3 regions of the Pseudarthrobacter cellobiosi genome follow, and region 3 is predicted to be linked to each of the others. Evidence: riboswitches for the same ligand, from Rfam matches in the RefSeq annotation. Region 3 holds a riboswitch; each other region holds the start of a gene.
The links. A riboswitch is a leader RNA that binds a small molecule or an ion and turns the genes downstream of it on or off. The one in region 3 is predicted to bind S-adenosylmethionine.
Positions count from the first base shown of each region.

Region 1: another riboswitch for S-adenosylmethionine. It lies ahead of metX (homoserine O-acetyltransferase MetX); the one in region 3 lies ahead of NG701_RS04765 (aminotransferase class V-fold PLP-dependent enzyme).
Region 2: another riboswitch for S-adenosylmethionine. It lies ahead of NG701_RS15220 (DUF1737 domain-containing protein); the one in region 3 lies ahead of NG701_RS04765 (aminotransferase class V-fold PLP-dependent enzyme).

Region 1 is NZ_JAMXBK010000018.1:179,907-190,145, reverse strand. Features, by position in the region: gene NG701_RS04695 (glycine C-acetyltransferase) at 1-150, shown strand, start outside; gene NG701_RS04690 (NAD(P)/FAD-dependent oxidoreductase) at 244-1,365, shown strand; gene hutI (imidazolonepropionase) at 1,378-2,589, shown strand; gene NG701_RS04680 (DeoR/GlpR family DNA-binding transcription regulator) at 2,686-3,474, shown strand; gene NG701_RS04675 (histidine phosphatase family protein) at 3,492-4,148, opposite strand; gene NG701_RS04670 (CPBP family intramembrane glutamic endopeptidase) at 4,319-5,098, shown strand; gene NG701_RS04665 (VOC family protein) at 5,224-5,862, opposite strand; gene NG701_RS04660 (bifunctional o-acetylhomoserine/o-acetylserine sulfhydrylase) at 6,066-7,418, shown strand; SAM riboswitch class IV at 7,487-7,601, shown strand; gene metX (homoserine O-acetyltransferase MetX) at 7,614-8,729, shown strand; gene NG701_RS04650 (hypothetical protein) at 8,814-9,344, opposite strand; gene NG701_RS04645 (DNA glycosylase AlkZ-like family protein) at 9,377-9,757, opposite strand; gene NG701_RS04640 (DNA glycosylase AlkZ-like family protein) at 9,750-10,193, opposite strand; gene NG701_RS04635 (hypothetical protein) at 10,206-10,239, opposite strand, start outside.
Region 2 is NZ_JAMXBK010000026.1:302,101-312,339, forward strand. Features, by position in the region: gene cls (cardiolipin synthase) at 392-1,864, opposite strand; gene NG701_RS15190 (aminodeoxychorismate lyase) at 1,960-2,901, shown strand; gene NG701_RS15195 (NUDIX hydrolase) at 2,953-3,420, shown strand; gene NG701_RS15200 (pyridoxamine 5'-phosphate oxidase family protein) at 3,503-3,967, shown strand; gene NG701_RS15205 (GNAT family N-acetyltransferase) at 3,981-4,538, shown strand; gene NG701_RS15210 (acetyl-CoA C-acetyltransferase) at 4,642-5,844, shown strand; gene NG701_RS15215 (hypothetical protein) at 6,004-6,582, opposite strand; SAM riboswitch class IV at 6,709-6,824, shown strand; gene NG701_RS15220 (DUF1737 domain-containing protein) at 6,838-7,095, shown strand; gene NG701_RS15225 (rhodanese-like domain-containing protein) at 7,092-7,505, shown strand; gene NG701_RS15230 (O-succinylhomoserine sulfhydrylase) at 7,502-8,710, shown strand; gene NG701_RS15235 (methyltransferase family protein) at 8,808-9,317, shown strand; gene NG701_RS15240 (DUF1905 domain-containing protein) at 9,229-9,570, opposite strand; gene NG701_RS15245 (LysR family transcriptional regulator ArgP) at 9,655-10,239, opposite strand, start outside.
Region 3 is NZ_JAMXBK010000019.1:1,364-11,602, reverse strand. Features, by position in the region: gene NG701_RS04805 (DUF4097 family beta strand repeat-containing protein) at 1-460, shown strand, start outside; gene NG701_RS04800 (PadR family transcriptional regulator) at 460-1,071, shown strand; gene NG701_RS21325 (50S ribosomal protein bL37) at 1,200-1,274, shown strand; gene rsrA (mycothiol system anti-sigma-R factor) at 1,440-1,700, opposite strand; gene NG701_RS04790 (sigma-70 family RNA polymerase sigma factor) at 1,697-2,509, opposite strand; gene NG701_RS04785 (DoxX family protein) at 2,826-3,362, shown strand; gene aroA (3-phosphoshikimate 1-carboxyvinyltransferase) at 3,369-4,769, shown strand; gene rsgA (ribosome small subunit-dependent GTPase A) at 4,753-5,868, shown strand; gene hisN (histidinol-phosphatase) at 5,921-6,733, shown strand; SAM riboswitch class IV at 6,890-7,003, shown strand; gene NG701_RS04765 (aminotransferase class V-fold PLP-dependent enzyme) at 7,123-8,493, shown strand; gene NG701_RS04760 (class I SAM-dependent methyltransferase) at 8,639-9,397, shown strand; gene NG701_RS04755 (metal-dependent transcriptional regulator) at 9,429-10,142, shown strand; gene NG701_RS04750 (fluoride efflux transporter FluC) at 10,143-10,239, shown strand, end outside.

The sequences.
Region 1 (10,239 bases), on a different contig from region 3:
CACGGCGTCTTTGTCACCGCCTTCAGCTTCCCAGTGGTCCCGCGCGGCGCCGCCCGGATCCGCGTGCAGCTTTCAGCATCGCACTCAGCGGACGACGTCGAAGCGTGCGTGCGTGCGTTCGTCGCCAGCCGTGCGGCGGTAGCAGGCTAACCCAGCCGGGTTAACCCAGCCCGGCGAGCCCGCGTGCTGACGCGGCGGGCCAGACCCGGCGCGGACGCAGGGCAACTCTGCGAGGATGGAGCCATGGCAGCACACTACGACGTCCTGATTGTGGGTGGCGGCATCGCCGGCCTGTCCCTGGCGTCCGCGCTCGCGGGCAGCTGCAGCGTGGCGCTGGTCGAGGCGGAGCAGGAGCTGGGGTACCACACGTCCTCCCGTTCCGCCCGCCAGCTCATTCCCAGTTACGGCCCGGACGTGGTCCGGGAGCTCACGGTCCGGACCCTGGAACTGATCGCGGCCCGGGACGCGCAACTGCCCGAACCCGTCCTGACGCCGCGGAGCTTTATGCTCATCGGCACCGAGGAATCGGTCCGCGCCGAGGGCAGCGGCCACATGAATGCCATCACGCATGAACGGGCACTGGAACTGTGCCCTGCGCTGGTCCCCGGAGCTTTCTCCGCCGCAGGCCTGGACACCGGATCCTTCGGCTGCGACGCCCCGCTGCTGCTGGCCGACCACCGGGAGCGGGCGGAAGCCGCCGGCACCGACATCATCACCGGCGCCCGGGTGCACTCCGCCCAGCGGCTGGGCTCCGGGTGGGAAATCGGTGCCGGGCAGGAAGCCTTCCAGACCGGGGTTATGGTCAACGCCGCCGGCGCCTGGGCCGACGAACTCGCCGTTATCAGCGGTGTGGAGAAGCTTGGACTGCAGCCCTACCGGCGCACGGCGGCGATTGTCGACGTCGAACATCCACTTCCTGAGGGCAGTCCCATGGTGGCGGCAGCGGACAATACGTTCTACTTCCGCCGCGAGGGATCTGCCGTCCTGATCTCGCCGTCGGAAACGGTCCCCAGCGGACCGGAGGACGCCCGGCCGCGGCCCGGCGACGTCGAGCGGCTGATCGTGAGGCTCAACCAGCTGACCACGTTGGGAATCCGCGGAGTACGGAGCGCGTGGACGGGGCTCCGGACCGAGGCAGCCGACGGCGTCCCGGTAGCCGGTTTCGACGCCGAAGCCCCAGGGTTCTACTGGCTTGCCGGTCAGGGCGGTTACGGTTTCCAGACCTCATCGGCCATGGCGGAGCTCGCCGCCGCGCAGATCCTGGCCGGACAGGGCACCGGGCACAGGGCGGCCGCTAAGGCCCACGATCCGGCATCCCGGACAGCGGAGGCGCTGGCCGCCACGCGCTGGTCCATCCGGCGCTGAACAATGGAACCCATGAGCACCGTGATCACCAACATCGCCGAGCTGATGACCCAGGACCTGGAACACCGCGTCGTTAAGAATGCCGCAGTGGTGATCGAGGGCGAACGGATAGCCTGGCTCGGTTCCGCCGCGGATGCGCCGGCGGCCGATGACGCCGTGGACGCCGGCGGCCGGGCCGTATTGCCGGGCTGGGTGGATTCGCACACACACCTGGTCTTCGCCGGCGACCGCACAGCGGAGTTCGAGGCGCGGATGGCAGGGGAGTCGTATTCGGCCGGGGGCATCGCCGTCACCATGGACGCCACCCGGCGCGCGTCCGATTTCGACCTCACCCGGCTGGCGATGGCGCGTGTGTCGGAGGCCGTGTCGCAGGGCACCACCTACCTGGAAACCAAGACGGGCTACGGGCTGGATATTGAGCACGAGGCCCGGAGTGCCCGGATCGCCTCCACTGTCGTAGACGAAGTCACCTACCTGGGTGCCCACCTTGTCCCCGCGGGCACCGATGCGGAGGCCTACACCGATCTCGTCTGCGGGCCCATGCTTGACGCCGTCCGGCCGTACGTCCGGTGGGCGGACGTGTTCTGCGAGGAAGGCGCCTTCACGGCAGAGCAGTCCCGCCGTGTGCTGGAGGCGTGCCGGGCCGCCGGACTGGGGATCCGCGTCCATGGCAACCAGCTCGGCGAGGGTCCCGGCGTGCAGCTGGCGGTGGAACTCGGCGCAGCCAGCGTGGACCACGTGAACTACCTGTCGGCCGGTGACGTGGTGGCGCTGGCCGAAAGCTGGTCCGGCTGGAACCCGGGAACCGGTACTGGTGCCCGCGGCACCGTGGCAACCTGCCTCCCCGCGTGCGATCTCTCCACCCGGCAGCAGCTGGCCCCGGGGCGTGAACTGTTGGACGCAGGCGTGCAGGTGGCGCTGGCGTCCAATTGCAATCCGGGTACCTCATACACCAGTTCCATGGCGTTCAACGTGGCTACGGCTGTGCTGCAGATGCGCCTGAGCGTCCATGAAGCGGTGCGCGCCGCAACGTATGGGGGAGCGCTGGCGCTGCACCGGGAGGCAGGGCACGACGCCGACGGCGAACGGGCGGTGGGTTCCCTCGCCGTCGGACACCGGGCAGACCTGCACATGCTCAACGCCCCCTCGGCAACGCATCTCGCTTACCGCCCGGGCATGCCGCTCACGTACGCTGTGTGGCGGGCCGGTGTACGGGCACGCTAATCAGGGGCGCACTTTGTGATTGCGAGGTGATCATTTGTGCCTGTTATGATCAGATAACGTCATATTTTGGTGACTGTTTGACGCTGAGAGGCCCCCATGACCCGCACTGACCGCCTGACGGCCATCCTGGACATTCTCGCCAAGACCGGCCAGGTGGAGGTGGAGGAGATTGTCTCCCAGCTCGCGGTTTCGCCGGCCACGGCGCGGCGAGACCTGGACAGCCTGGCCAAGCGGCGGCTGCTGACCCGGACCCGGGGCGGGGCCACCACCGGCGCCCTGGCCTACGACCTCCCCGGGCGGTACAACCGTGACGACCACGCCGAAGCCAAGGAACAGATTGCCCAGGCGGCTTCGGCGCTGATTTTTCCCGGCGCGGTGATCGGGCTGTGCGGCGGCACCACCAGCACGGCCCTGGCGCAGATCCTGGCCACACGCGAGGACCTCAACGCTCCCGGCCACCAGTCCACCCTGACGGTGGTCACCAACGCCATCAACATCGCTGCGCAGTTGGCTGTCCGCCCCAACATCAAAGTCATGGTGACCGGCGGCATCCTGAACCCCCGCTCGTACGAACTCGTGGGACCGTACACCGACATCATCATGCAGAAAGTGGTCATGGACATCGCCTTCATCGGCGTGAACGGCATCGACCCCGAGGTCGGTCCCACCAACACGGGGGAGGGCGAAGCGTCCGTGAATGCCCTGCTGGCCAGCCGGGCCCGGATCTCGTATGTGCTGGCCGACTCCTCCAAGGTCGGTGTCAGAGCCTTCGCCACCATGGACGGCTACGCGTTCACCCGCCTGATCACTGACTCCGGGATATCCGCCGAGGACAAGGCCGCATTCGAAGCCAACGGGACCGAAGTGATCGTGGCCCCGCACTAAGGGACCGGCAACAATCCCTAAAAGATCACCGGCGGCGCGTCCAGGACGGTCTCGTCCACCCGGCGGTCCACCCATTGGCTGAACGGAATATCGAGTTCGTACTTGCCCAGGTCGGTGCGGTGAAGGGTCCGCACCGCGGCATTGTCCGGGTTGTTGAGTGATTCGAAATACTCCACCGACCAGTGGAACCAGCGCATACAGAACAGGCGCATGGTGAGCCCGTGGGTCACCAGCAAGGTGTTGGGGGCGTAGTCCGGCTTCGACCAGTGGCGGTACAGCGTCTCCATAAAGGATGAGATCCGGTCGTAAACGTCCGAGCCGGATTCGCCTTCCCGGAACCGGTAGAAGAAGTGGCCGTAGGCGTTGCGGAGTTCCTTCTGGTCCTCGATGTCGCCGGTGATCTGGAAATTGGCCCAGTCCTGCTCGCGTAGGCGCGGTTCTTCGATCACACGTTCCGTGAGATTGCCGAGGTTGAGTGCCTCCAGGGTCTGGTGCGCCCGAAGGTACGGGGATACGTAGACGCAGACCTGCCGGCCATCCAGCTCGCGGCGGATCCGTTCCCCGGCAACCGTGGCCTGCGCCAGGCCTTGGGGAGTCAGCGGAATCCGGTAGTCCGGGACCCTGTTGTAGATGGACGTATCGACATTGGCCGCGGACTGGCCGTGCCGGATCATGAAGATTTTCCCTGGCGCGCTCATAAGCCCCTAGCATAGGTGCCGCCGCATGGACGCTCTCTCACTTTTGGTAGGTTTTTGGCGGACGCTCTTTCACTTTTGGTGAGTCCCGGCGAGCTGGGACTCAGCCTAATCAGCGAAGAACCAGAAACTACAGGCAAGATGGAACCATGTTGGTTCCCTCCCGCCGTCGGCTGCGGATCGAAGTCTGGATTGTGCTGGGTCTTTCCCTGGGGCAGTCCGCCGTCTACTCGGTGGTGCAGCTGCTGGACAAGATGACGCGGGCCCCGCTGGCCGAAGGCACGTCCACGCTGAACCGGTCACAGAGCCCGCGCGAGTACTTCGACCTCACGTACCAGTTGCTGGACATCATTTTCGCCCTGGTGCCCGTGCTGCTGGTCATCTACTTCCTTACGGACCAGCGGCAGTCCGGCGCCGGCGTGGGCAGCCAGGGCAGTTCGGCGTTCCGGAAGCTGGGCTTCAACTTTGCCAGGCCGGGCCGCGACCTGCTGCAGGGACTCGGCCTTGCGGCGCTGATCGGGGTCCCGTCGCTGGGCCTCTACGCCGCGGGACGTGCCCTGGGGATCACCACGGCCATCATCCCCAGCGCACTCGACTCGTACTGGTGGACCGTTCCCGTCCTGATCCTGTCCGCGCTGCGGCACGCCGTGGTGGAGGAGGTTATCGTGGTGGGCTATCTCCTGGACCGCTTCGGCAAGTTCGGCTGGAGCATGCCGCTTGCCATCTTCGCCAGCTCGATGCTCCGCGGCAGCTACCACCTGTACCAGGGGTTTGGACCGTTCATCGGCAACGCGGTGATGGGTGTGGTGTTCGCCTGGCTTTACACCAGGACCAAGCGGGTGATGCCGCTGGTCATCGCGCATGCGCTGCTGGACATCGTGGCGTTCGTTGGCTTCAGCCTCTTTGGCCGGGCGGTGGGCCTGGGCTAGGACAGCCGCCGTGCCCGTGCGGCACGGGTGTACTTACCCAGGTCCGGCTTAAAGGGATTCGGCCGCCATCGGTGGGTGGCATCATTGGCACCCGCTGATGGCGGCCGAAGCTGTTGAACGTGCAATCAGATGGTGACTGCGCCCGTGGCGGTTTCGAAGGTCACCGACAGGATGCCCGGGGTTCCGTGCGGAGCCACCCAGTCAACGGCCACATCCTCCAGCGGCTTCTCGACGGGTTCACCCAGCCATTCCGTCACGCGGGCGGCGGAACCGGCGATGGTCAGGCAGCTCATCTTGACGTTGCTCTCATAGGCGTTGGACGGGTGCAGGGCGGGGTCGCCCTCCCACTTGAGCATGTACGGGACCTGTGGGTCCGCGATCAGGCCCAGGATGCCGATCTGCTTCCAGACCAGCTCGCGGCCGTCCGGGAACTTGCGGTTGCCGTTGACGGCAGCACGGCCCAGGCGGTCTTCGAACGGAGCGAGGTCGTCCACTTCGACGCACCAGCCCATCCAGCCGCCGCCGGCTTCGGACCGGGCCCGGACAGCCTGGCCGAAGGGAGCCTTGTCCGATGCCGGGTGGTTCAGGACCTCCACGACTTCCAGGTACTTGTGGCCGGCGAGGGGAATAATCATGTTCCGGGTTCCAAACCGGGGGTGCACGCCGCCCTTCACGGCTTCAACGCCGAGGGCGGACGAAATACGTTCGGTGGTGGCAACGAGGCCATCTTGTTCACAGGCGTAAGAGACGTGATCCATGCGCATGCCATCATCTTGGCACTTTGTGATCCGGCTCTCAGCTAAGGGTAGCCTTACCGGAATCTGTTGCGTCACGAGTGGACATTCCGCCGGAAAGCAGGAGAAGAGCGGCCGGCTGACCACGTTCGTCACAATCCTGTTCCCGTCAGGGAAAGTCTTCCTACACTGAACGCAACCGAGCAGTGCCACGCCACGTCAAGGAGCATTGAATGTCGAACGGATGGTCTTTCGAAACCCGCCAGATCCACGCTGGCCAGGAACCGGACAGCGCCACCGGCGCGCGGGCGCTCCCGATTTACCAGACGACGTCGTTCGTCTTCCCGAGTGCCGAAAGCGCCGCCAACCGGTTTGCCCTCGCGGAGCTCGCGCCGATCTACACCCGCATCGGCAACCCCACGCAGGATGCTGTGGAACAGCGGATTGCCAGCCTTGAGGGCGGGCTCGCTGGTCTGCTGCTGAGCTCGGGACAGGCCGCTGAAACCTTTGCCATCCTGAACATTGCCGAGGCCGGTGACCACGTCGTGGCCAGCCCCAGCCTGTACGGCGGGACCTATAATCTCCTGGCGCACACCCTCAGGAAGTTCGGCATCTCCGTCACGTTTGTGGCTGACCCGGACAACCTGGACCATTGGCGCGATGCCGTCCAGCCCAATACCAAGCTCTTCTTCGCCGAAGTGGTCTCCAACCCCCGCCAGGACGTGCTGGACATCGAGGGTGTGTCCCGGACCGCCCACGACGCCGGCGTGCCCCTCGTTGTGGACAACACGCTCTCCACGCCCTACCTCATCCGCCCGCTCGAATGGGGCGCGGACATTGTGGTCCACTCCGCCACCAAATACCTCGGCGGCCACGGCTCTGCCATTGCCGGTGTGATTGTGGACTCCGGCAACTTCGACTTCGGCGCGGACCCGGAACGGTTCCCGGGCTTCAACACCCCGGACCCCACCTACAACGGGCTGGTCTATGCCCGTGACCTCGGGGCAGCCGGAGCCCTTGGCGCCAACCTTTCCTACATCCTGAAAGCCCGCGTCCAGCTGCTGCGCGACCTCGGCTCGGCCGTGTCACCCTTCAACGCCTTCCTCATCGCCCAGGGGCTGGAAACGCTGAGCCTGCGGGTGCAGCGGCACGTTGCCAACGCCGTCGACGTCGCCCAGTGGCTTGAGGCAAGGGACGACGTCGAATCCGTCGCCTATGCGGGGCTGCCCTCCAGCCCCTGGTATGAGCGTGGCCGCAAATACGGCCCCAAGGGCACGGGTGCGGTGGTCGCGTTCAACCTGGCCGGCGGCGCAGAGGCCGGGAAACGCTTCGTGGATGCCCTGGAACTGCACTCCCATGTGGCCAACATCGGGGACGTCCGTTCACTGGTGATCCACCCGGCGTCAACCACGCACAGCCAGCTTTCGCCCGGGCAGCAGGCCATCGCCGGGGTCACTCCGGGACTCGTCCGCCTGTCCGTGGGCATCGAACACATTGATGACATCCTCGCCGACCTTGAGGCCGGCTTCCGGGCGGCCAAGGGCGCGGCGGACCCCAGCAAAGACGCGGCAGGCCAGCAGCAGTAGGGCTCCCGCAAAGTCACAACCAGTCACACGCTTAGCAATAGACCGGGGCTGTTCGTACACTCGAAGCAGGTCATGAGTGCCAGCGACAGCCCCGGCTTGCTGGCCGGCAACCCTCTTTTGCGGTGGGGTGCCCCGGGTGAGGACCTGGCCTGCCGGTCAATTGAGGGTGGGCAAGCGCATAGAAAAGGTCCTTCCATGACGATTACGATTTCCCGTACGGCAGCACCCGGAAACGGGGTGGTCCGTTACGCCAGCATCGGCGGACTTGAGCTCGAAGCGGGCGGTTACCTCCCGGAAGTCACCCTCGGCTATGAAACGTGGGGAACCCTCAACGCGGACGGCTCCAACGCCGTCCTGATTGAGCACGCCCTGACCGGAAGCACGCACGTGACCCGCGGCGACAGTGACGAGCCCGGCTGGTGGGAACAGCTGGCCGGGCCCGGTGCGCCGGTGGACACGGACCGGTTCTTTGTGGTCTCCATCAACATTGTGGGTGGCTGTTACGGCTCCACTGGGCCATCCTCGGTTGCCCCGGACGGCAAGCCTTGGGGGTCGCGATTCCCTTTGGTAACGCTGCGGGACACGACGGCGGCTGAGGCCAGGCTGGCTGACCAGCTGGGCATCCCGAGCTGGTACGCCGTGCTGGGCGGCTCCATGGGTGGCGCGCGGGCCCTGGAATGGGCGGTCACCTACCCGGAACGGGTCCAGCGGTGCGCCGTTATCTCGATCGGTGCCGCCAGCACGGCCGAACAGATCGCGTTCGCCCAGGCGCAGACGCTCGCCATCCGCCAGGACAGCAATTTTAACGACGGCGACTACTACGGCGGTCCGCTGCCGGAGGACGGACTGGCCCTGGCGCGGCGCATTGCGCACATCACCTACCGCTCCGCCGAGGAATTCCATGGCCGCTTCGGACGATCGGCCCAGCACCCGGAATCGCCGTTTCAGGCGGCAGCGCTGGGGGAGCGGGGCCGCTACCAGGTGGAAAGCTACCTGGACCACCAGGGCAAAAAGCTGGTGCGGCGCTTTGATGCCAACAGCTACATCGCCATCACCGACGCCCTGATGAGCCACGACGTCTGCCGTGGGCGGGGTTCACTGAACGAGGCCTTGGGCCGGGCCACCGCCAGGTTCTTCGTGGCTGCCGTGGACAGCGACCGGCTGTACTTCCCGTCCCAGTCCCGCGAGCTGGCTGACGCGCTCCCGGGCGACGTGGACGTGCACGTTATTGAGGCCCCGATCGGCCACGACGGCTTCCTGACCGAGATCGGCCAGCTCGGCGTCCAGCTCCGGAACACCTTCCTCGTCTAAGCGCAAGCACCGCCCTTATGCGCGAGAGGACACTTGAGGCCCTGGAATCAGGGCCACAAGTGTTCGTTCGCGCTGACTAAGGGATCAGCCGTTCATGATTTCGGAGCGGCGCTTCATGTAGTCCTCCATGGCCAGCTCGCCGTTGCTGTACTGCTGGTCGAGTTCGGCCAGCTTCCGGGCACGGTATCCCTGCGGGCCCGACGGCGGCAGGGGAATGCCGGGGGCGGCAGGCTGCTGCGGTGCTTCCGCGCGCTGCTCCGGCACCGGCTGGCCGTTGGGTTGCGGCTGACCGTACGGCGGGAACTGCTGATCCGCAGAAGGAATCGGCTGCATGGGCGGCAACGGCTGGCTCGGCGGCAGGGGCTGCGGGCTCATGATCTGCCGGAAGCCGCCACTCATGTAGTCCTGCTGCGTGTAGCCGTCACGGGGCTGTTTGTTCTGCGGCTCCGGGTACTGATCGCTGCCGGGGTACTGCCCGCCGCCTGGAAACTGCTCGGGGTAGCGCCCGGAAAAGCTCTGCTCCTGGTTCCGTTTGTTCACGGATTTCCGGTACATCCGCATCGCCATCGGTATTACGAACGACAGAATGATGATCCAGAAAAACAAGCTGTTCACGGTGTAGCGCCTCTCATATGTGTCCTTCCAGCTTAACCCCGGAGCCCACGTGCGCGGCCGGGATCCCCAGGAAGGCCCCGTACCGGTCCACGGCGTCCTGCACCGCCGCGTCCAGTACCGGGTCCGCGGCAGCGGACAAGCCGGATATCCAGCTCACAGCGGCCGGAGAACATGGTGTGCCGCCAGCAGCCGGCCATCCGCCCGTCCAGCAGCACCACATGTATCGGATCCCCGGCGACCGGGAACGCCGGAGCGCTGCCGCACAGATAGTGCCGCGTTGCGGAATAGCCCATCACGTATTCGTCGTAGCACTGGATCAGGTCGATCCGCGGTCCGGACGCCGGTGTGGCATTGCCGCCATCCGCCCCGCCCTCCGTGCCGGCGTCGAAGTAATGCTCGACGCCGTCAATCACCGCCGTTGCCAGCGTTTCGGGAGCAGCCGCCAGGGTCTGTTGAAGGCCGAGCCGCACGTCGGCCAAAAAGGGCGTAGGTCTGCTTCAGGGCCCCGCCCCGGCTGCGCACCGGAGACCCGCTGGTCAGGATTCCGCTGATCTCGGCGTGCATGATCATGTAGGCCATCCCGAAGCCGGTGGCCCCGAACCCTTCGTCCTGCAGCCGCGCGGCCAGCTGTTCGCGGGTCAGGTGTGACCCGCCCCGGACGGCTTCGGCCAGGACCTGTCCGCTCCGGTCAGCGGCGGCGGCATCAATCCCCGTCTGCCGGTACATGCCCGCGTTGCCCTGGTGAAGCCGCGGCGCGGACAAGGCCGTCAGCCAGCGAAGATCCTCGCGGTGCACAAAATGCCAGGTGGGCCGCAGGATATGGGTGCGCAGGATGCGCCCGTCGGACACCGCCTCCTCCACTTACGCGGCGGTGGCCACCGCAGCCTCGGCAGCA
Region 2 (10,239 bases), on a different contig from region 3:
ACCGGTCAGGGCAATGGCCAGCGCTGCTGCGAGGATGGCCAGGACAGGATTGACCCAGTCCGGAACCGTGTCATACAGGTGGTTGCATCTGTTATGCAACGGGAAGTACAGGGTCCCGTCGCGCTCATGTCGAAGGCGGTAGTTGATGTCCAGCTCCGGCCGGCGACCGCACATGTTCCATCGAGGGCCTGGGCAAAAGCGGAGGCCTGGATGAGGGTGACGGTGGTCAGCAGGGGTAAAGGACACTACGGTCAGTGTTCCCTGAGTAGTCGCCCTCTCTGCGGCGCTCCAGTCCGGATCGGCTTAATTTTGGGCAAGATCGGTGTGAGGCTCGATCGCGGCGGCACGGACTGGTCTGCGCAATCAGCTGCATGCGCCGGGATTGGCGGCCTTACTGGACGGTAGCCGTCAGCCTGGCCACGTTATCGACATAGCGGGCAGCGAGCGGGCGCTGCAGCCAGTCCTCAAGTATGAGTTCGTTGGAAATGTCGCGGTACGTGTCTTCGACCGCGCGCATGTTGTTCACGATTTCCGCGCCGAGCAGCATCACCGAGACCTCCATGTTCAGCGAGAAGGAGCGCATGTCCATGTTGCTGGAGCCCAGGACGGCCACTTCGTCGTCGATGGTGAAGTGCTTGGCGTGGAGCACAAGGGGCGCTTTGTAGAGGTAGATCCGGACGCCGGCCTCCAGCAGCGCCTCGTAATAGGATCGCTGGGCGTGGTGGACCAGGAACTGATCGCCTTTTTCGGAGACGAACAGCTCCACGTCGACGCCCCGCTGGGCCGCGGTGGTGATGGCGTAGAGCAGGGAGTCATCGGGCACGAAATACGGGCTGCAGATGGAGATCCGGTGCTGGGCAGAGTAGATCAGGGTGTTGAAGAGCCGCAGGTTGTTTTCCGTGATGAACCCGGGACCGCTGGGCACCACCTGGGCCGTGACATTGCCCGGGTGAGGGTTGGCCGGGAGCTGCAGCTGGTGTTCCAGGGACTCGTCGGTTTCGCTCAGCCAGTCCGTGGCGAACACCACGTTGAGGGTAGTGACGATCGGTCCGCGGAGGCAGGCCATCAGCTCCACCCATTCGCGGCCGGCTTTGCGGTGTTTGGGGTTGTTGTAGGAGGGCTCGATCAGGTTCTGCGAGCCCGTGAAGGCCATTTCGCCGTCGATCACCATGATCTTGCGGTGGTTCCGGAGGTCCGGGCGGCGCCACTGGCCTTGGGTTGGCAGCAGCGGGAGCATACGCCGCCACTGCATCTTCCCGGCCTGGAGCCGCTTGAGGAGGTTGCGGTAACCCTTGACCCGGAGTGTGCCGATGTGGTCGAACAGCACCCTGACTTCCACTCCGCGCTCGGCCGCCTCCTCCAGGGCGGTCAACAGGTCATCGGTGATGTGGTCCGTGCTCATGATATAGAACTCGGCGTTAACGAACTTCTTGGCTTTGCGCACGGCCTCGGTCATGGCCAGGATCGAGTCCGGATAGCCGGGAATGAGGTCCACTGAATTGCCGTCCACCATGGGGAGGGAGCCGAGCCGCTGGTTCAGTTCGCCCGCGGACTTCACCCATTCGGGCCCTGTGTATTCACTGACGACGTCGGCGAGCGCCGAGATGCCGGACCGCACCCGGGTGTTGATGACCTCCTGCTGCTGCCGGCGGCGGCTGGAGAGCTTGAAATTTCCGAACAGCAGGAACAGGATCAGGCCCAGGAACGGCACAAAGAAGATGCCCAGCAGCCAGGCCATGGCCGTGGTGGGGCGCCTGTTGCCGGGGATGATACCGATGGCCAGAACCCGGATCACCAGGTCTGCAATGCTAAGCACCACCACCACCCACGTCGGCGCGGTACCGGCAAGCGAAATTGGCCACAGCACTGGAATACCCCCGGATTGCGCGCACCCGCGGACCGGTTCCGGCGGGGCAATGACCACAGCTTAGCCGCGGCGGGCCCTACTAAGCTGGAGCCATGACTTCTCCTGCGCCCGTGGTGCTCGTTTTCCTTGACCCCGCGTTCCCGGACGGCCGGCTGGCCGACGCTTCGCGGCCCCAGCTGATGGCCACGGACCAGGGCGCCACCCGCGGCGACGGAGTGTTCGAATCTATGCTCGCGGTGGGCGGCGCAGTCCGGAAACTGCAGGCGCATCTGGACCGGCTGGTCGGGTCGGCCCAGGCCCTTGACCTGGTGATCCCGGCGCAGGATGCGTGGCGGGCGGCCATCGCAGCAGGCGTCGCGGAGCACCGCAACCAGCACCCTGCTCCTACGCCTGCCGAGGATGAGCTGGTGGTGAAACTCGTGGTCACCCGCGGCCCGGAGGGCGCAGTGTCCCCCACGTGCTGGGTTCAGGTCTCCCCGGTCGGCGCCCTCGGACGCCGCCAGCGCGAAACAGGGATCGACGTCATCCTCCTGGACCGCGGCTACGACAGCGACGTGGCCGAGCGTGCCCCGTGGCTGCTGCTCGGCGCCAAGACCCTGTCCTATGCCACGAACATGGCCGCCCTGCGGTACGCCCACAAACAGGGCGCCGACGACGTCATCTTCACCTCCTCGGACGGCCGGGTCCTGGAAGGCCCCACGTCCACGGTACTGCTGGCACATCTGGAAACCTCCGACGACGGCGCCGGCGCCACCAGCACGGTGCGCCGGCTCATCACGCCGCAGCTGGACAGCGGGATCCTCCCAGGAACCTCCCAGGGCGCCCTGTTCGCGGCGGCCAAGGCAGCCGGCTGGGAGCTCGGCTATGGGCCGCTGGAACCGCAGGACCTGCTGGATGCGGACGCTGTGTGGCTGATTTCCAGCATCAGGCTGCTCGCGCCGGTGAACCACATTGACGGCAAGGAAGTCGGGACGCCTGCCGTGCAGAAGCAGCTGACGGCCGAACTCAATGCATTGTTTGCCGGGATTCAGTAGGGCTTCAGGGATCCAGTAGTTTTCCGGGACTTAGCAGGGAGGCCGTAAGCCATGGTGGTTCGCAGCGCAGGGATCCTGCTGTACCGGCGGGGAGCAGACGTGCTGGAAGTGTGGATAGCCCACATGGGCGGACCGTTCTGGGCTCGCAAACAAACCCAGTCCTGGTCAGTTCCCAAGGGCGAGCACCTTCCCGACGAGGAACCCCTGGTAGCCGCCCGGCGTGAGTTTACCGAAGAGATCGGCACGCCGCCGCCAGCCGTTGACTACTTTGAGCTGGGTGTCTTCAGGCAACCGTCGGGAAAGATCATCACGGTGTTCGCAGCGGAGTCTGACTTCCAGCCCGAACGGATTGTGAGCAACACGTTTCCGCTGGAATGGCCCAAAGGATCCGGCACCATCAAGGACTTTCCCGAGGTGGACGATGCCCGGTGGGTCACGGAAGCCGAGGCCCGCGGCAAGCTGGTCAAGGGCCAGCTTCCGGTCCTGGACGCCCTCAGGGAGCATGTTGAGCTGCCCTAAGTTGAACTACCGAAGCCCGGGCCCGGGGATTACGGTGGCACTGCCCTGTTGGTCCGTCGCATAGGTCCGTATGGTTTGGTGCATGAACTCTTACGCGCAGCCGATCAACAAATTGACATTTGACGAATGCTGGGAATTACTGGCCGACGACACCCTGGGGCGGCTGGCCCTTGTAGTGGACGGCCATCCGGAGATCTTTCCGGTCAACTACGTCCTGGACCGCAGGAGCATCGTCTTCCGCAGCGCCGGTGGCTCCAAACTGTGGGGCGCCCAGGCGGACCGTCCCGCGGCGCTGGAGATCGATGGATACGATCCCCGCACGGAGGTGGCCTGGAGTGTGGTGGCGCGCGGAGACACCGAAGTGATCGAGGCCCAGGCTGACAAGGACGCCGTCGACGCCCTGCATCTGGAGCCCTGGCAGTCTGGACCCAAGAATTACTACATCCGGCTAACCCCACTTGCACTGACCGGCCGCCGCTTCCAGGTCACCAAACCGGACGTCTGGAACACCCGGTTGTCGGACCGCCGTCGTGCTTCCTTCGAATAGCGCGGGAGAGTTCTTGCTTAGCGATGCGCCGGCCTTTCTCGTCCCGGGGGTCCGGATCCGGCTGCTGCGGCGGAGCGACGCAGCCGGCCTGAGCGAGGCCTACCTACGGAACCGCCAGCACCTCGAGGCTTGGGAACCGGAGCGGGACGAAGCCTTCTTCGCTCCCAGGCATCAACTGGACATCATCCGGGCCAAGCTCGCCCAGCATTCCGTGGGCCAGGAGGTTCCGTGGGTGCTGGTGGACCACAACGATCCCGCTTGCATCGTCGGCGCCGTCACCCTCACCGGCATCGTCCGCGGGCCGTTCCTCAACGCCAACCTCGGGTACTGGGTTGATTCCACCCTCAACCGGCGAGGCATCGGATCTGCGGCGGTCCGCTTCGCCACGGACCATGCCCGGACAGAACTGGGCCTCCACCGGGTCCAGGCGGCAACGCTGCTCGACAATGAGCGCTCACGCAAGATCCTCAAACGCGCCGGGTTTCGGGAAATCGGCGTGGCGCCGCAGTACCTGAAGATCGCCGGCCGCTGGCAGGACCACCTGCTCCACCAACTGCTCCTCCACAGCTGAAGCGGTCCCAGCAGAATCCACAGCGACTGGGGCACCACGCCGGCACACAGGGTTCGCCCATGCCGGCCCAAGCACTCTTGAATCCGCAATCGAAAGGCACCCCATGGGCAACGACGCTCAAGTCCCCGTCATCCTGGGCGGCGCACGCACCCCCTTCGGCAAGTTCCGCGGCGGCCTCTCCGGGCTCACCTCCAGCGAACTGGGTGCCCACGCCATCCGGAACGCACTGGAACGGTCCGGGGTGGCGCCGGAACAGATCCAGGCCGTCATCGTGGGCCAGGTTATCCAGGCGGGCGCCGGCCAGGGACCCGCCCGGCAGGCCAGCCTTGCCGCTGGCATCGGCTGGGATGTGCCCACCGTGACCATCAACAAACTGTGCCTGTCCGGCCTGACTGCCGTGATCGATGCCGCCCGGATGATCCGCGCCGGCGAGGCTGATTTCATTGTGGCGGCAGGCCAGGAATCCATGACCAACGCCCCGCACCTGCTGCCCCGGCTTCGCGGGGGTGTGGCGATCGGCGATGCACCACTGCTGGATTCCCTGAACTTTGACGGCCTGCAGGATCCCGTCTCAGGTGAACTGATGGGCTCCGCCACCGACGCCGGGAACGTCCGCCTGGGCATCAGCCGCGAGGACCAGGACGCCGTGGCCGCCCTTTCACACCAGCGGGCGGAGGCCGCCCGGGCGGCCGGCATCCTGGCTGAGGAGATCGCTCCGGTGGAGGTCCCGCAGCGCCGGGGACCCGCCGTCGTGATTGATGCCGACGAGGGCATCCGCGCCGGCACCACCATCGAGACGCTCGCGGCGCTGAAACCCGCCTTCTCCAAGGACCCGGCCGCCACCATCACCGCCGGCTCGGCCTCCCCGCTGTCCGACGGCGCCGCCGCCGTCGTGGTGGCCAGCAAGGCAGCAGCGGAAGCGGCCGGCCTCAGCTGGATCGCGGAGATCGGCAGCCACGGCCAGACCGCCGGACCGGACGGGTCCCTGCATTCCCAGCCGTCCCGCGCCATTGAGCGAGCCCTGAAACTTGAAGGGCTGACCATTGACGACGTGGACCTCATTGAGATCAACGAAGCCTTCGCATCGGTGGTGCTGCAGTCCGCCACCGACCTGGGGATCGACGCGGACAAGATCAACGCCGACGGCGGCGCCATCGCCCTGGGCCACCCGGTGGGCGCCTCCGGGGCGCGCCTTGTGCTGCATCAGGCACTCGCGCTGAAACGGCGCGGCGGCGGAACAGGCGTGGTTGCCTTGTGCGGCGGCGGTGGCCAGGGCGACGCCCTGATCCTCAAAGCCCGCGGCTAGGGCGACCGGGAGAGCAGCGCCGGCGCCAGCGTGGCATTTAGTCGACTTCTCCGGGGCCCGATACCTGAATTGGGAATCGTCATGGGAACGGTCAAGACAGGCGCTGTCTGAGCTAATAGGCTTCGCCTATTGGGAGTACCACGGCATGCAGATGGGGCTCTACCTGAGCGGCTCCGGCAAACCCAGCGAACCCACTACGGCTTTCAAGGAGCTCCTGACCCGTGAACTGCGTTGACCAGGCGGATCAGCCCCCAGGATTATCAAGGGCACCAGGCGTTCCGCACACGAAACCCGGACCAGTTCCGTCCGCCCCTGCGCCGCCCGGTTGTTCACTCCGGTATCGTCGCACCAGTCCACGCCATACGGGTAAGCGGTGACCCCGGCCTTCCCGGGAGCCACGCCAGCCGGGACGGTGAACACAAAAGTGAATGCGCCGTCGTCGGACATGGGAGCGAGATCCTCCAGCACGGTGATGCCGGCCGCATCCCTGACCGTCACCTGGACCCGTGCGTCGGTGCCGTAGCGGGCGTCGCAGGTGGCGTCAGGGGCGCTGACGGTGACCTGGTCGCCGGGTTTAGCGGCGGCAGGCGAGACGGAAAACTCCGGCGGCATGCAGGGCGGCGGCGCGAAAATGTTCCGGCAGCTTGTCACCCCCACCAGCACCGGCACGGCGCACAGCCCCACGGCCAAACCGCGTGCCCAGGCGCCGGTCACTGAACGCCCCCGAAAGTTCCCCATGACCCGATTGTCCCGTCGGCGCCGGTGTTACGGAAGCACGGTTGGGGTTACGGAAGCACGCGTTGGTTACGGAAGATGACGACGGCGGCGGTGCGGCGGGGCGGGGCGAGTGTTACGTTTTTGGGGAGTAATGAGAACCGGCGCCAAGCCCTGACTGGCCGGTCGGCAACCCTCCCTTTCGCGGCGGGGTGCCTCAGGTGAATACTCGGCATATCGACCCATTCGAGCTGCAAGCGTGAAAGAAGGAGTTCCGTCGTGTCTGACGCACCCGCCCCTGAAGAGAAACTGTCGTACCGGCTTGTCACCGGGCCGGATGACAGGTCTTTCTGTGAACGGATTTCCACTGCCCTGGCCGAAGGGTATGTCCTGCACGGCAGCCCGGCCGCAACGTCCAACGGCGGCAAGGTGATAGTTGCGCAGGCACTCATCCTCCCGTCGGCCATCGCCACCGCTGATGCCGCCGTCGCCACCGCCGTGGATGACCTCGATTTCGACGGCGAGGGCCACGCATGAGCTACGCCGGAGACCTCACCCCGCAGGAAGCCTGGGCCAAGCTGGAGCAGGGCGCCATCCTGGTGGATGTCCGGACCGAAGGCGAATGGGCCCACATCGGCATCCCGGACACGAAGGCCACTGATAACGATCCCCTGTTCATCCCGTGGACGTTCCCGGGTGGCATCCCGAACCCAGATTTCATCACCGACCTGACACAGCAGGCCCCGGACGACGACAGTGCGGAGCTGGTATTCCTCTGCCGCTCGGGCCAGCGCTCCATCGCCGCCGCCATCGCCGCGACGCAGGCCGGCTTCACCTCCTACAACGTCCTGGAGGGTTTCGAAGGCGAGCCGGACCGCTACGGCGAGCGCACCGTCAACGGCTGGAAGAACCGCGGCCTGCCCACCAACCTGGGAATAGCCAAGTGACCTTCAACGCAGACGCCGGCGGCTGGAGCGCCGAGACGCAGGCGGTCCGCGGCGGGCTGGACCGCACCAACTTCCAGGAGACCACCGAGCCGGTCTTCCTGAACTCGGGCTTCGTCTACGAGTCCGCTGCCGCCGCCGAGCGCGCCTTCACCGGCGAGGACGAACGCTTCGTCTACTCCCGGTACGGCAACCCGTCCGTGGCCACCTTCCAGGAACGCCTCCGCCTGCTCGAAGGCACCGAAGCGTGCTTTGCGACGGCGTCGGGCATGTCAGCGGTGTTCACCGCCCTGGGTGCCCTGTTGGCGGCCGGTGACCGGGTGGTTGCCGCGCGCTCTCTGTTCGGCTCCTGCTTTGTGATCCTGAACGAGATCCTGCCGCGCTGGGGCGTGGAAACCGTGTTTGTTGACGGCCCGGACCTCGAGCAGTGGCGCGCTGCCCTGTCGGAGCCCACCACCGCAGTGTTCTTCGAATCGCCGTCCAACCCGATGCAGGAAATCGTGGACATCGCCGCGGTCAGCGAGCTGGCGCACGCCGCCGGGGCCACCGTCGTCGTCGACAATGTCTTTGCCACTCCCCTGCTGCAGCGCTGCGGCCAGCTGGGCGCGGACGTGATTGTGTACTCCGGCACCAAGCATATCGACGGCCAGGGACGCGTCCTGGGCGGCGCCATCCTGGGCACCAAGGAGTTCATCGACGGCCCGGTCAAGCAGCTCATGCGGCACACCGGCCCGGCCCTCTCCGCGTTCAACGCCTGGGTGCTCACCAAGGGCCTGGAGACCATGTCCCTGCGTGTGAACCACTCCTCCGCCTCCGCGCTGCGGCTGGCCGAATGGCTCGAACAGCAGCCGGCCGTCAGCTGGGTCAAGTACCCGCTCCTCAAGTCGCACCCGCAGTACGAGCTCGCCGCCAAGCAGATGAAGGCCGGCGGCACCGTCCTCACGTTGGAACTTGCGACGACGAGTGACCGCTCGGGCAAGGACGCCGCTTTTGCGCTGCTGGACGCCTTGCGGATCATCGACATCTCCAACAACCTGGGCGACGCCAAGTCCCTCATCACCCATCCGGCCACCACCACGCACCGCGCCATGGGTCCCGAGGGCCGCGCAGCCATCGGGCTCAGCGACGGCGTGGTGCGGCTGTCCGTGGGCCTGGAGGACGTGGACGACCTCATCGGCGACCTGGAGCAAGCCCTCAAGCACATCTAGCTCTGATTGGCGCAAACTGGTGGCGCGAACTGGCAGATAATGCCCTGTTTCAGGCGTTTTGAGGGGCTTATCTGCACGTTCGCGCTGGGAGGACCGTATGAATGCACCCCGGGCCTGGGGCCGGCTGCTGTCCAACATCCCGCTGCCGGAGCAGAACCTGGCGGGAATCGCCGTCGGCGTTGTCCTTCAGCGTTTGATGCCGCTCCGGCTCGGCGGGCCATACTTTTTGGTACGGACCGTCGGCGTGGCATCGCTGGCGGTGGGTGGCGCAATAGTCACCTGGGCGTGGTTAGCTGCCCGGAACACACGATTAGCCCGCCCCGATGCGTTGGTGACCGCCGGGCCCTATGCGCTTTCGCGGAACCCGATGTACGTGGGCTGGGCGCTGCTGCACCTGGGAGCGGGACTGCTGCGTGATGATGCCTGGACGGTGGCGGCCCTCCCGGTGGCTTCGGGCGCAGTGCACCGCGGGGTGCTTCGAGAAGAAGAGGTCCTGGCGGCGTCGTTCCCGGCGGAGTTCAGCCAGTACCGCTTGTCCGTGCCCCGGTACGTGCCTCGCCTTCGCCTTGGATGGCGAGCCGGACTGCCACTTCATCCCCGACGCTGATGCCCGCCGCGTCCCTGGCGGCCTTCTTGACGGGCAGTAGGTAGGAGCGGCTTTTGCTGTCCGGGAAGACCGAGGTCTGCCAGGTGTAGCCGGAGATTTCCGCCGTCACTTTGACCGAGCCGAAGCCTTTCCGGAACGCCGCTGCCTGTTCCCGGAGGTCGTCGGCAACGTCCACGGGGAGGGTAATGAAGTGCCACCCGGCTTCTTCGGGATAGTGCCACAATTCGGCCCGGAATGAGTACGACGACGTCACGGCCTGAGTATGGCATGCCGCGTTGCCGGACGCATCCCCTGTCATGGACGGGTCCGGCGAATGGTGCGACAGCGGAACGCCGCCTCAGGCGCCTGGCTGGCGCAGCTGCCGGGAGGCCGTCTCCCGGACCGCGGCGGTCAGTTGGTTGAGCACCGGCGAGTCGACCTTCCAGCGTTGCCAGTACAAGGACACGTCAACGGGGCTCCCGGGGGCCAACTCCACGAGGGCACCGCTGCGGAGGTCTGGCAGGCACTGCTGCTCCGGGAGCAGCCCCCATCCCAGTCCCAGCCGGATAGCCTGGGCGAATTCGGCCGACGACGGCACATAGTGCCGCGGCGCGGTCAGTTCCGCGCCCGTCACCGTGCGGAAGAACCCGTCCTGCAGGTCATCCTTGCGGTCAAAATCAACCACGGGGGCCTGGCTTCCTGCAACGAGCTCCGGCCCGTCCGGCCACCACCGATGCAGATACGTGGGACTTGCCACTGCACGGTACCGCAGGGAACCCAGCGGTTCCACACTGCAGCCCTGGACCGGTTCCGGCGTTGCGGTTACCGCGGCCATCACCGAACCGGTCCGCAGAAGCTGGGTGGAATGCTGCTCGTCCTCCCTGCGCAGTTCGAAGCAAGCGCCGAGGTCCGGCGGAAGACTTGCCAGCGCAGGCATGAACCA
Region 3 (10,239 bases):
TGTGATGGCAGACGGCACGTCCGGGGAACTTCACGTCAACACCGTCAGCGGCGAGGTCATCGCGCGAAACCACGACGGCGTCCTGACCGCCAAGAGTGTCTCCGGCGAGGTCACCGCATCCGGCCGGTTCAGCAACATCCGGGCTCACACGGTCAGCGGCGACATGAGTTTTGACCTGCTCGGCTTTACCCACGACTTCGGCGCCAATTCAGTCTCCGGCGACCTCACCATCAGGCTGCCCCATGACGTCGGGGTGGACATCGTGGCGAAGTCTGCCAGCGGCGTTGTGGTGATTGATGACCAGCAGTACTCGCAGCCCGGCGGCAAGGTGGAAACCATTGCCGGACCGGACGGGAAGCTGATGCTGGTCCGGACCAACTCGGTGTCCGGCAAAACGTCCATCTTCCATGGCCAGCCGGCCCGCAACGACGACGCAAGAAGCCCGGAAGCGGGGCACTGATGCCTCCGGTGTTCGCCCATGGTGCGCTCCGGCTGTACCTGCTCGCCCTGCTGGAGTCAGGGCCCAAACACGGCTATGAACTGATCAAAGCCCTCAGCGAACGGTTCGGCGGCACCTACTCCCCCAGCGCGGGAACCATCTATCCCCGGCTTGGGAAGCTGGAGGAAGAAGGGCTCGTCGCCACTGAATCAGAAGGCCGCCGCACCAACTACCGCATCACCGCGGCGGGGCTTGCAGAACTCAACAAGCGCCGGGAGGAACTCGCCGGAGTCGAGAACGACATTTCCGCTTCCGTCCGCCGCCTGGCGGACAACCTGCGGGCGGATATCCGCGTCAACATGCGCGGGTTGCGGGCAGACCTGGCGGCCACGGCAGAGGCGGCCCGTTCCACGGCGCGGGCCGCCGATTTCAGGAAAGCCGGCCGCCAGTCTTCGGAAGGGTTCCGGGAGCTGAAGGAAGCGGAGATGCTGCTGCAGGCGTTCCGAGACGACCTGCGCGTGGAACTGCGGCTTCAGGCCACCCGGCAACCGCTCGGCGCCGTCACGCTGGAAACTGTCAGGACCGTGCTGGACCAGGCGCGCATCTCCATCCGCAACTCACTGCCCGGCTGAGCCGCCGGACTGCGCCCCCGGGTCGGTGTTGCCCCCGGTCACAGCCCGTTTCGGTTTCGCGGCGTGTCCCATGGTGTGGGAGACTTGAGGGCAGCTCTTTTGAGTACCAACATTTAAGGAGGCCAGCTATGAGCAAGCGTGCACGTAAACGTCGTGACCGTAAGCGTGGCGGCGCGAACCACGGGAAGCGCCCCAACGCCTAAGCTAAAGCTTGGAAATCGGTTTAAGCGAAGGACCCCGGAAGCCACACGGCTTCCGGGGTCCTTCGTCTTTGAGCTGCTTTTTGGCGCCTGCGGTACTACTGACGGGCATCGACGCAGCCAGGCGTCCACGCAGTCAGGTGTCCCTTCAGACGGCTACCGCTTGGGTTAGGCGTCTACCGGGCGGATGGAGTGGATCCGGTCCAAAATGGCGTTCTTCAGGTTTTCCGGAGCGGCCTCGGTGCACGAGCGCTTCACCATGGTGCGGATCACGCACTCGAGGTCGTACTGCTCGGTGCATTCAGGGCACTCATCAAGATGGGTCTTGATTTCCGTGATGTCCTCGCGGGTCAACGCCCCGTCGAGGTATTCGTAGATGCGTTGCATCCGGGCGTCATCGCAGTCGCCCAATCCCTGGCAGTCGCTCATTTCCTGTTCTCCTGTTTTGTGGTCGCGGCCGTGTCCTGTGATTCGACGGCGCCTTTGAATCCTCGTTCGGCGGCATAGTCCGCCAGCATGTCCCGCAACATTTTCCGGCCGCGGTGCAACCGGGACATCACTGTCCCGATCGGCGTGTTCATGATGTCCGAGATTTCCTTGTACGCGAAGCCTTCGACATCGGCGAAGTACACTGCCAGCCGGAACTCCTCGGGAATGGCCTGGAGCGCCCGCTTGACGTCCGAGTCCGGCAGGTGGTCCAGCGCCTCAGCCTCGGCCGAGCGCAGGCCGCGGGACGTGTGCGACTCCGCCCTGGCCAGCTGCCAGTCCTCGATGGTGTCCGAGTTCGACTGCAGCGGTTCGCGCTGCCGCTTGCGGTAGAGATTGATGTACGTGTTCGTCAGGATCCGGTACAGCCAGGCCTTGAGGTTGGTGCCGGGCTTGTATTGGTGGAACGCTGAGAACGCCTTGGTGTAGGCCTCCTGGACCAGGTCTTCCGCATCGGCGGGGTTCCTGGCCATCCGCATGGCGGCCGAGTAGAGCTGATCCACGTACTGCATGGCATCACGCTCAAAACGGACCCGGCGTTCTTCCGCTGATTCGGTGGCCACATCCACGGGTTGCTCGGCGGGCGCAGGCCCAGCGGGCACAGGGACATCCGCTGCAGGCTGCGCGTCACTCCCTGCCGGTGCGTCGCTGCTGGCATTGGCGCCGCTGCTGGCATTGGCTTCGCTGCTTGTTTTGGCTTCGCGTTCGGAGGCCTCATACATGGCCTCGAGGGCCGGATCCAGGGTGCTCATTGCGTTCAAGTCTACTGTGACGGCCTTGGCGCGCCGCGATCCGTACTCCGGAAGATCGGATTCCAGAGTCTGCAGTGCTAAGGGTCCGGCGGGCTCCGTCCCGTCCTTCAGTAACCTCAAGGGCAACTCCACTCTGTGTCAGGCCATGGTGTTCCAGGCAAATACCTGCCGGGCAATCCATGATGAGTCAATTCGTCCGGTGTTCGGCGGACCCGCAAACCATAACCGCTGGCGGCAGGCAAATATTCCCCAAAAGTGCAAGACTAGAACGGACTCCGCCGCATCCGGTGCGGTTCGTCCAGCCAGGAGGAAACCCATGTCCTTTGTCCGTACTCTCGCCCGCCCCATGCTGGCTTCCAGTTTCGTAGTCGCCGGACTGGACAAGCTGAAGAACGCGGATGACACCGCCACCCAGCTCTCGCCGCTCCTGCAGAAGGCAGCCGCGTCGCTTCCGTTCCAGGCCGACGAAAAGATGCTGGCACGCGTGATCGGCGGAACGCAGGTGGGTGCCGGCGTGCTGTTCGGCCTGGGCAAGTTCAGCCGCCTCTCGGCAACACTGCTGACCGTCATCTCGCTACTGAACACCTTTGTGGAATGGCGCAGCGCGGACATCAGCACCAAGGAAGGCCGCGAGGCCCGCCGGAACCAGCTGCTCAAGAACATTTCCCTCAGCGGTGGCGCCCTGCTGGCCTCGGTGGACACCGCCGGCAAGCCTGGCCTGGCCTGGCGTGCCGAGCACCTCGCCGCGGATGCCCGGAAGACTGCCGCCGGCGCCCGCAAGACCACCGGCCAGAAGCTACACAAGGCGGACAAGGCCGTGCGCCGCGCCGTGGAACACGCAACGGGGGCGTAAGGACGGATGACCGGTTCCACCCCGCCCGCAGCCACCGACGCACACAACTCCACCGACACCGTTCCGCACTGGCCGGCCCCCTTCGCCAGCAGGCCCATCAACGCCACTGTCACGGTGCCTGGCTCAAAATCCCTGACCAACAGGTTCCTGGTCCTTGCCGCGCTGGCTGACGGGCCGTCCCGGCTCCGTGCTCCCCTGCATTCCCGGGACTCTGCATTGATGATCGATGCCCTCCGCCAGCTGGGAGCCACCATCACGGAGGTGCCCGGCGACGGCGCCTACGGGCCGGACCTTGAGGTCACGCCCCTGAGCCAGGAGGCGCCGTCGCCACGGACGCACATTGATTGCGGCCTCGCCGGAACAGTGATGCGTTTTGTTCCGCCGCTTGCGGCGCTGCGCAACGGCGTGAGCGTGTTCGACGGCGACCCCCACGCCCGGAAGCGCCCCATGGGCACCATCATCGAGGCCCTGAAAGCCCTCGGGGTGGCCCTCACGGCGGACGACGGCGGGACCCCCTCGTCGCTGCCCTTCACCGTTGCAGGCACCGGGGAAGTCCGGGGCGGCCACCTGGTGATCGATGCCAGTGCGTCATCCCAGTTCGTCTCCGCCCTTCTGCTGGTCGGCGCCAGGTTTACCGACGGACTCCATCTGGAGCACGTGGGCAAGCCCGTGCCGAGCCTGGACCATATCAACATGACCGTTGCCGTGCTCCGCGGCGTGGGTGTATCAGTGGACGATTCGGTGCCGAACCACTGGGTAGTGGCACCGGGCCCCATCCGCGCCTTTGACCAGCGCATCGAGCAGGACCTCTCCAACGCCGGCCCGTTCCTGGCCGCCGCGCTGGCCTCCGGCGGCACCGTCCGGATCCCGGACTGGCCCGCCGGCACCACCCAGGTGGGAGACCTCTGGCGCAGCATCCTGGCGGACATGGGCGCGGACGTCAGCCTGGCTGACGGCGTCCTGACCGTCACGGGCGGGCCAGAGATCAAGGGTGCGGATTTTGACGAAACCAGCGAACTCGCCCCTACCGTGGCGGCCCTCTGCGCCCTGGCCAGCGGACCTTCACGGCTGACCGGCATCGCGCACCTGCGCGGCCACGAGACGGACCGGCTGGCCGCGCTGGTCACCGAAATCAACCGCCTCGGCGGCGATGCGGAGGAAACCAGCGACGGCCTGGTGATCCGCCCGGCGAAGCTGCACGCCGGCGTCGTCCACAGCTACGCGGACCACCGGATGGCCACCGCCGGCGCCATCCTGGGCCTCGCAGTGCCGGGCATCGAGGTCCAGGACATCGCCACCACTGCTAAGACCATGCCGGAATTCCCGCAGATGTGGGCGGACATGCTGGCCCAGGGCGCGGCTGCCGACGACACCTCGGAAGGTCCCACTGGTGGCACGCAGCACTGATTCCTGGGACGAGTCCGACGTCCGGATCCGGCCCAGCAAAAAGGGCTCCCGGCCGCGCACGAAGGACCGCCCCAGCCACGACGACGCCGTCACGGGCCGCATCATCACCGTGGACCGCGGCCGCTACACCGCCGTCGTCGGCGAGGACTCGGGCGACGAGCGGATCATCATCGCAGCCAGGGCCCGCGAACTCCGCCGCTCCCCCGTGGTTGCCGGCGACTTCGTCTCCCTCGTTGGAGATGTCTCCGGGGAACCCGACACGCTTGCCCGCCTGGTCCGGATCCAGGACCGCAGGACCCTGCTGCGCCGCAGCGCCGATGACACTGATCCGATCGAGCGTGCGGTGGTGGCCAACGCCGATCAGCTCGTGGTGGTGGTGGCCGCCGCAAACCCGGAGCCGCGCACCGGCTTCATTGACCGCGCCCTGGTGGCCGCTTACGACGCCGGCATCGAGCCGCTGCTGCTCGTCACTAAGGCGGATGTCAAGGATCCCGCGGAACTGTTGTCCAACTATGAGCACCTGGACTTCCCTGTGATCATCAGCCGCACGTCGGACTCCGAGGCCTCAGGTATTGATGCCCGCTCCGACGACGGCCTCTCTGCCCGCCTGGACAGTGATGCAGTTTCGCAGCTCCGCGCGTACCTCGAGGGCAAGGTCTCGGTGATGCTGGGTCATTCCGGCGTGGGCAAGTCCACCATGGTCAATGCGCTCACCGGGGCCGAACGGGCCACCGGTGGTGTGAACGCGGTGACCGGCCGTGGCCGCCACACGTCGTCGTCGGCCCTTGCCCTGAAGTTGACCGGAGCTCCGGCCGGAAGCTGGATCATCGACACCCCTGGCATCCGTTCGTTCGGCCTTGCCCATGTGGACCCGGACCGGATCCTGCGGTCCTTCCCGGACCTGGAGCCGGGTACGGATGCCTGCGAGCGTGGCTGCAAGCACAACACCGCGGCCGTCAACTGCGGGGTGGATGCCTGGGTGTCCACCGGCCAGGCGGGCCCCACAGGCCCGGCCAGGCTCGCGTCACTGCGGCGGCTGCTGGGCACTGATCCCCGCCTGGTGGGCCAGGAAACCAAGGAACTGGGCAGCATCGGCTAGACGGAACGCCGATGTCCCCAACCCTGCGGTCCGGAGACGGTAGTTTGGAACCATGATCCAACCCGCTTCGAGCTACAACGATGACTTGCGCCTTGCCCATGTGCTGGCAGATTCCGTGGATGACCAGACCATGAGCCGCTTCAAGGCACTGGACCTCCGCATCGAGACCAAGCCGGACCTGACGCCGGTTACGGACGCGGACAAGTCCGCGGAGGAAGCCATCCGCGGCCAGCTGTCCCGCTCGCGTCCCCGCGACGCCGTGCTGGGCGAGGAATTCGGCAGTTCGGGCCATGGCTCCCGCCGCTGGATCATTGATCCCATCGACGGCACCAAGAACTTTGTCCGCGGCGTCCCGGTTTGGGCCACCCTGATCGCCCTCGTGGACGAAGGTGAACCCGTGGTGGGAGTGGTCAGCGCGCCCGCGCTGGGCAAGCGCTGGTGGGCCGCCAAGGGTTCCGGCGCGTACATGGGCAAGTCCCTCGCCGCCGCAACGCGGCTCCGGGTCTCGGACGTCTCCAAGCTTTCGGATGCCTCCCTGTCCTACTCCAGCCTGGGCGGCTGGAAGGAGCGCGGCAACCTGGATGAGTTCCTGGGCCTGACCGAGGACGTGTGGCGCACACGCGCCTACGGCGATTTCTGGTCCTACTGCATGGTGGCCGAAGGTTCCGTGGACATCGCCTGCGAGCCCGAACTGAACCTCTACGACATGGCTGCCCTCGTGCCCATCGTGGTGGAAGCCGGCGGCCGCTTCACCTCCCTGGAGGGACAGGACGGGCCGTTCGGCGGAAACGCTCTGGCCACGAACTCCATCCTGCACTCAGAGGTGCTCAAGCGGCTGAACCCGGACCTGGACGATCTTCTCTAGGCACTTTTTTCGAATTATCGACGGCGGACGCCTCCTCAAGGGGGCGTCCGCCGTCGTATCTTCGACAAATGTGCGGTTCCTCAAACGCGCGTAACAAAGTCCTTAACATTGGGCCGGCTTCCTTTCTGCAGCGGCAGATGTTCTACGCTCTTAACAGGTCACGAGTGCCAGCGCTAAACCCCGGTTTGCTGGCCGGCAACCCTCCATTCGCGGTGGGGTGCCCCGGGTGACGACCAGGCCGGTCCGGAATGGACACGGCAAGCGCGGATTCCCGGTACCGGGAGTCCTTTTAGAGTGAGGTCTCCGTGACAGCTGCCACCGTCTCCCCCAACACTGTTTCTCCCAACCCTGTCTCGCCCAACAACGCTGCCCCCGTCAACGCCGCTGCGCTGTTCAACGAGGCCGCCGCCATCGCCGGGCAGCCCCTCTCCGCTGTCACCGGCGCGGAGATCCAGGCGCCGCTGATCCAGGGCGGCCATGTTCGCTACGCAAACCTGGACTACGGCGCATCCGCGCCCGCCCTCTCCGTGGTGTCCGCCTACCTCAACGAAATCCTGCCGTTCTACGCCAGCGTCCACCGCGGCGCCGGCTTTGCGTCGCAGATCAGCACCTCCGTCTACGAGAACGCCCGGAACATCGTGCGCGACTTTGTGGGCGGGCGCCCGGACGACTCCGTCATCTTCACCCGGAACACCACCGACTCGCTGAACCTGCTGGCGGGTTGCCTGCCGGCGACGGACGGGCGGCCGAATGGTGACGTCCTCTACCTGGACATCGAGCACCACGCCAACCTGCTGCCGTGGCAGGGCGTCCCACACCGCAGCGTCGTCGCCGCGGACACCATCGCGGGGACCATCGAGGTCCTCCGCGCCGAACTTGAGCAGGGCAACGTCAGCCTGCTCGCGGTCACGGGTGCGTCCAACGTGACCGGCGAGATCCTTCCGATCAGGGCCCTGGCCGCCCTGGCCCACGAGTACGGCGCGCGCATCGTGGTGGACGCCGCGCAGCTCGCGCCGCACCGGCGCATCAATATCAGTGCCGACGACGTCGACTACCTCGCCTTCTCCGGCCACAAGCTCTATGCGCCGTTCGGTTCCGGGGTTCTGGTGGGCCGCACCGACTGGCTCGACGCCGGTACTCCCCACCTCGCCGGCGGCGGTGCCGTCCGCGAGGCAAAGCTCGACGGCGTCAGCTGGGCCACAGGTCCGGCCCGGCACGAGGGCGGCTCCCCCAACGTCCTGGGCGCGGCCACCCTGGCCCGTGCCACCCAGGTCATCGCGTCCCTGGACCAGGACCGCTGGCACGCCCATGAGGCGGCCATCAGGTCATTCCTGGTGGACGGGCTCGGGAAGGTCGACGGCGTCACGGTGCACCAGATCTTCTCGGACACGGACGCTGAAACCGGGACCATCGGTGTGGTGAACTTCTCCGTGGCGGGGTACGACGCCGGACTTGTGGCGGCCTACCTGTCGGCCGAGCATGGCGTTGGCCTCCGCGACGGCCGCTTCTGCGCGCACCCGCTGCTCAAGCGCCTGGGCCTTCCGTCAGGTTCGCTGCGGGCCAGTTTCGGCGTGGGTTCGCGGTTGGAGGATGCCCAGCGGCTCCTTGCCGGCCTGGAACAGCTCCGCCGGACCGGCCTGGGCTGGGACTACGTGGTGGACGCGGGCCGCTGGGTTCCGGCCAACGACACCCGCACCTACCCGCACTGGGCGCCCAACACGCCCGGCACGGCCGGCGCGGCGCCGTGCCTTGACGACTGACTGGGCTTTTACGTCTGACTGACGCTTACCTGACCAGGCGGCCGGCTGACCAGGCGGCCGGCTGACCGGGCGGCTGATCAGACGGCTGCGGCCCATGCGGTAAATTCGAAGGATGCGCATGGGCATCAGCTGAAGGAGGCCGCACGTGGCACGGGGTGGCCCCAGACTTGAGCACGGACGCCGTCTGGAACTCGGACAGAGCTTCCAGGACGGCGGCGAACATTACCAGCGCGTACGCCCTGGCTACCCTGCCGAATCAGCGGACTGGCTGATCCCGGCCGGGGCCAGGGACGCCGTGGACGTGGGCGCCGGGACCGGCAAGTTCACCGCCCTGCTGCTGAAACGCGGCCTGGCGGTTTCGGCCGTGGACCCATCGCCGGACATGCTTGAACAGCTGCGGGCCCACTACGCGGCGGCGGACGCGACGCAGGGTAGGGCAGAGGCGACGGGACTCGCTGACTCGGCGTTCGACGTCGTGAGCGTTGCGCAGGCGTGGCACTGGTGCGATCCGCTGCCGGCGAGCACCGAGCTGGCGCGGATCCTGCGGCCCGGCGGAATGCTGGGGCTGATCTGGAACCAGCTGGACACGTCCGTTCCGTGGGTCCACCGTTTGTCCCGCATCATGCACGCGGGCGACGTCTACAAGCCCGGGTTCCGCCCGGTGGTGGGGCCGGAGTTTGAAGGCCTTGAGAGCCATGTGACGCGCTGGGAGGACAGCCTCAGCACGGCGGACATCATGGAACTGACGAAGTCCCGCAGCTACTACCTGCGTGCCGGCGAATCGACCCGCAGCAAAGTCCTGGCCAATCTGGACTGGTACCTGCATGAGCATCTGGGGCACGCCGTGGACGAGGACATCAGCCTGCCGTACCTGACGCTGACGTGGCGGGCCGGAAAGGCGTGACGGCCACCGACCACCGGGTAGGCTTGGAGACGTGAAGACCAGTGCGCCCTCCTCCTCGATCGAGGACTACGTCAAGGTTATCTACGGCTTCACGGAGTGGCAGGACAAACCCATCACGTCCTCGCAGCTCGCACAGCGGCTGGGTGTGGCCAATTCCTCGGTCTCGGAGATGGTCCGAAAGCTCAAGGACCAGGGCCTGGTGGACCACAAACCGTACAGCGCCATCACCCTCACGGAATCCGGAGTACGGCTGGCGCTGTCCATGGTGCGCCGGCACCGCCTCATTGAGACCTACCTCGTGCAGGAGCTCGGCTACAGCTGGGACGAAGTCCATGACGAAGCCGAACTGCTGGAGCATGCGGTGTCGGACACATTTATTGAACGCATGGCGGCCAAACTGGGCAACCCGCAACGTGACCCGCACGGTGACCCGATCCCCGCCGCGGACGGCACGGTGCTGCTGCCCGAAGCCCATCTGCTCGGCGAACTCGATCCCGGGCACACCGGCCGGATCACCCGCATCAGCGACGAGAACCCGGATCTGCTGCGGTATCTTTCCGCCGAGGAAATTGACCTCGACGCCGAGGTGGAGGTAGTGGGCCGCAAGCCGTTCGGCGGCGCCCTCGTGGTGCGGATCAGCAACGCCGGCAGGAAGCGGGACTACGACCTCGCGGATGAAGTCACCGCGGCGCTCTGGGTCCACAGCGACCACCCCCATGCCGGCTGCACCCTCAGCGGCAGCTGAATGCCAAACGCCCGCGTCCCGCACTCGCGGGCCTGGCTGGCCGTGGCGGTGGGCGGCCTGGCCGGAACGGAACTGCGGTACGGCCTGGGACTCGCGT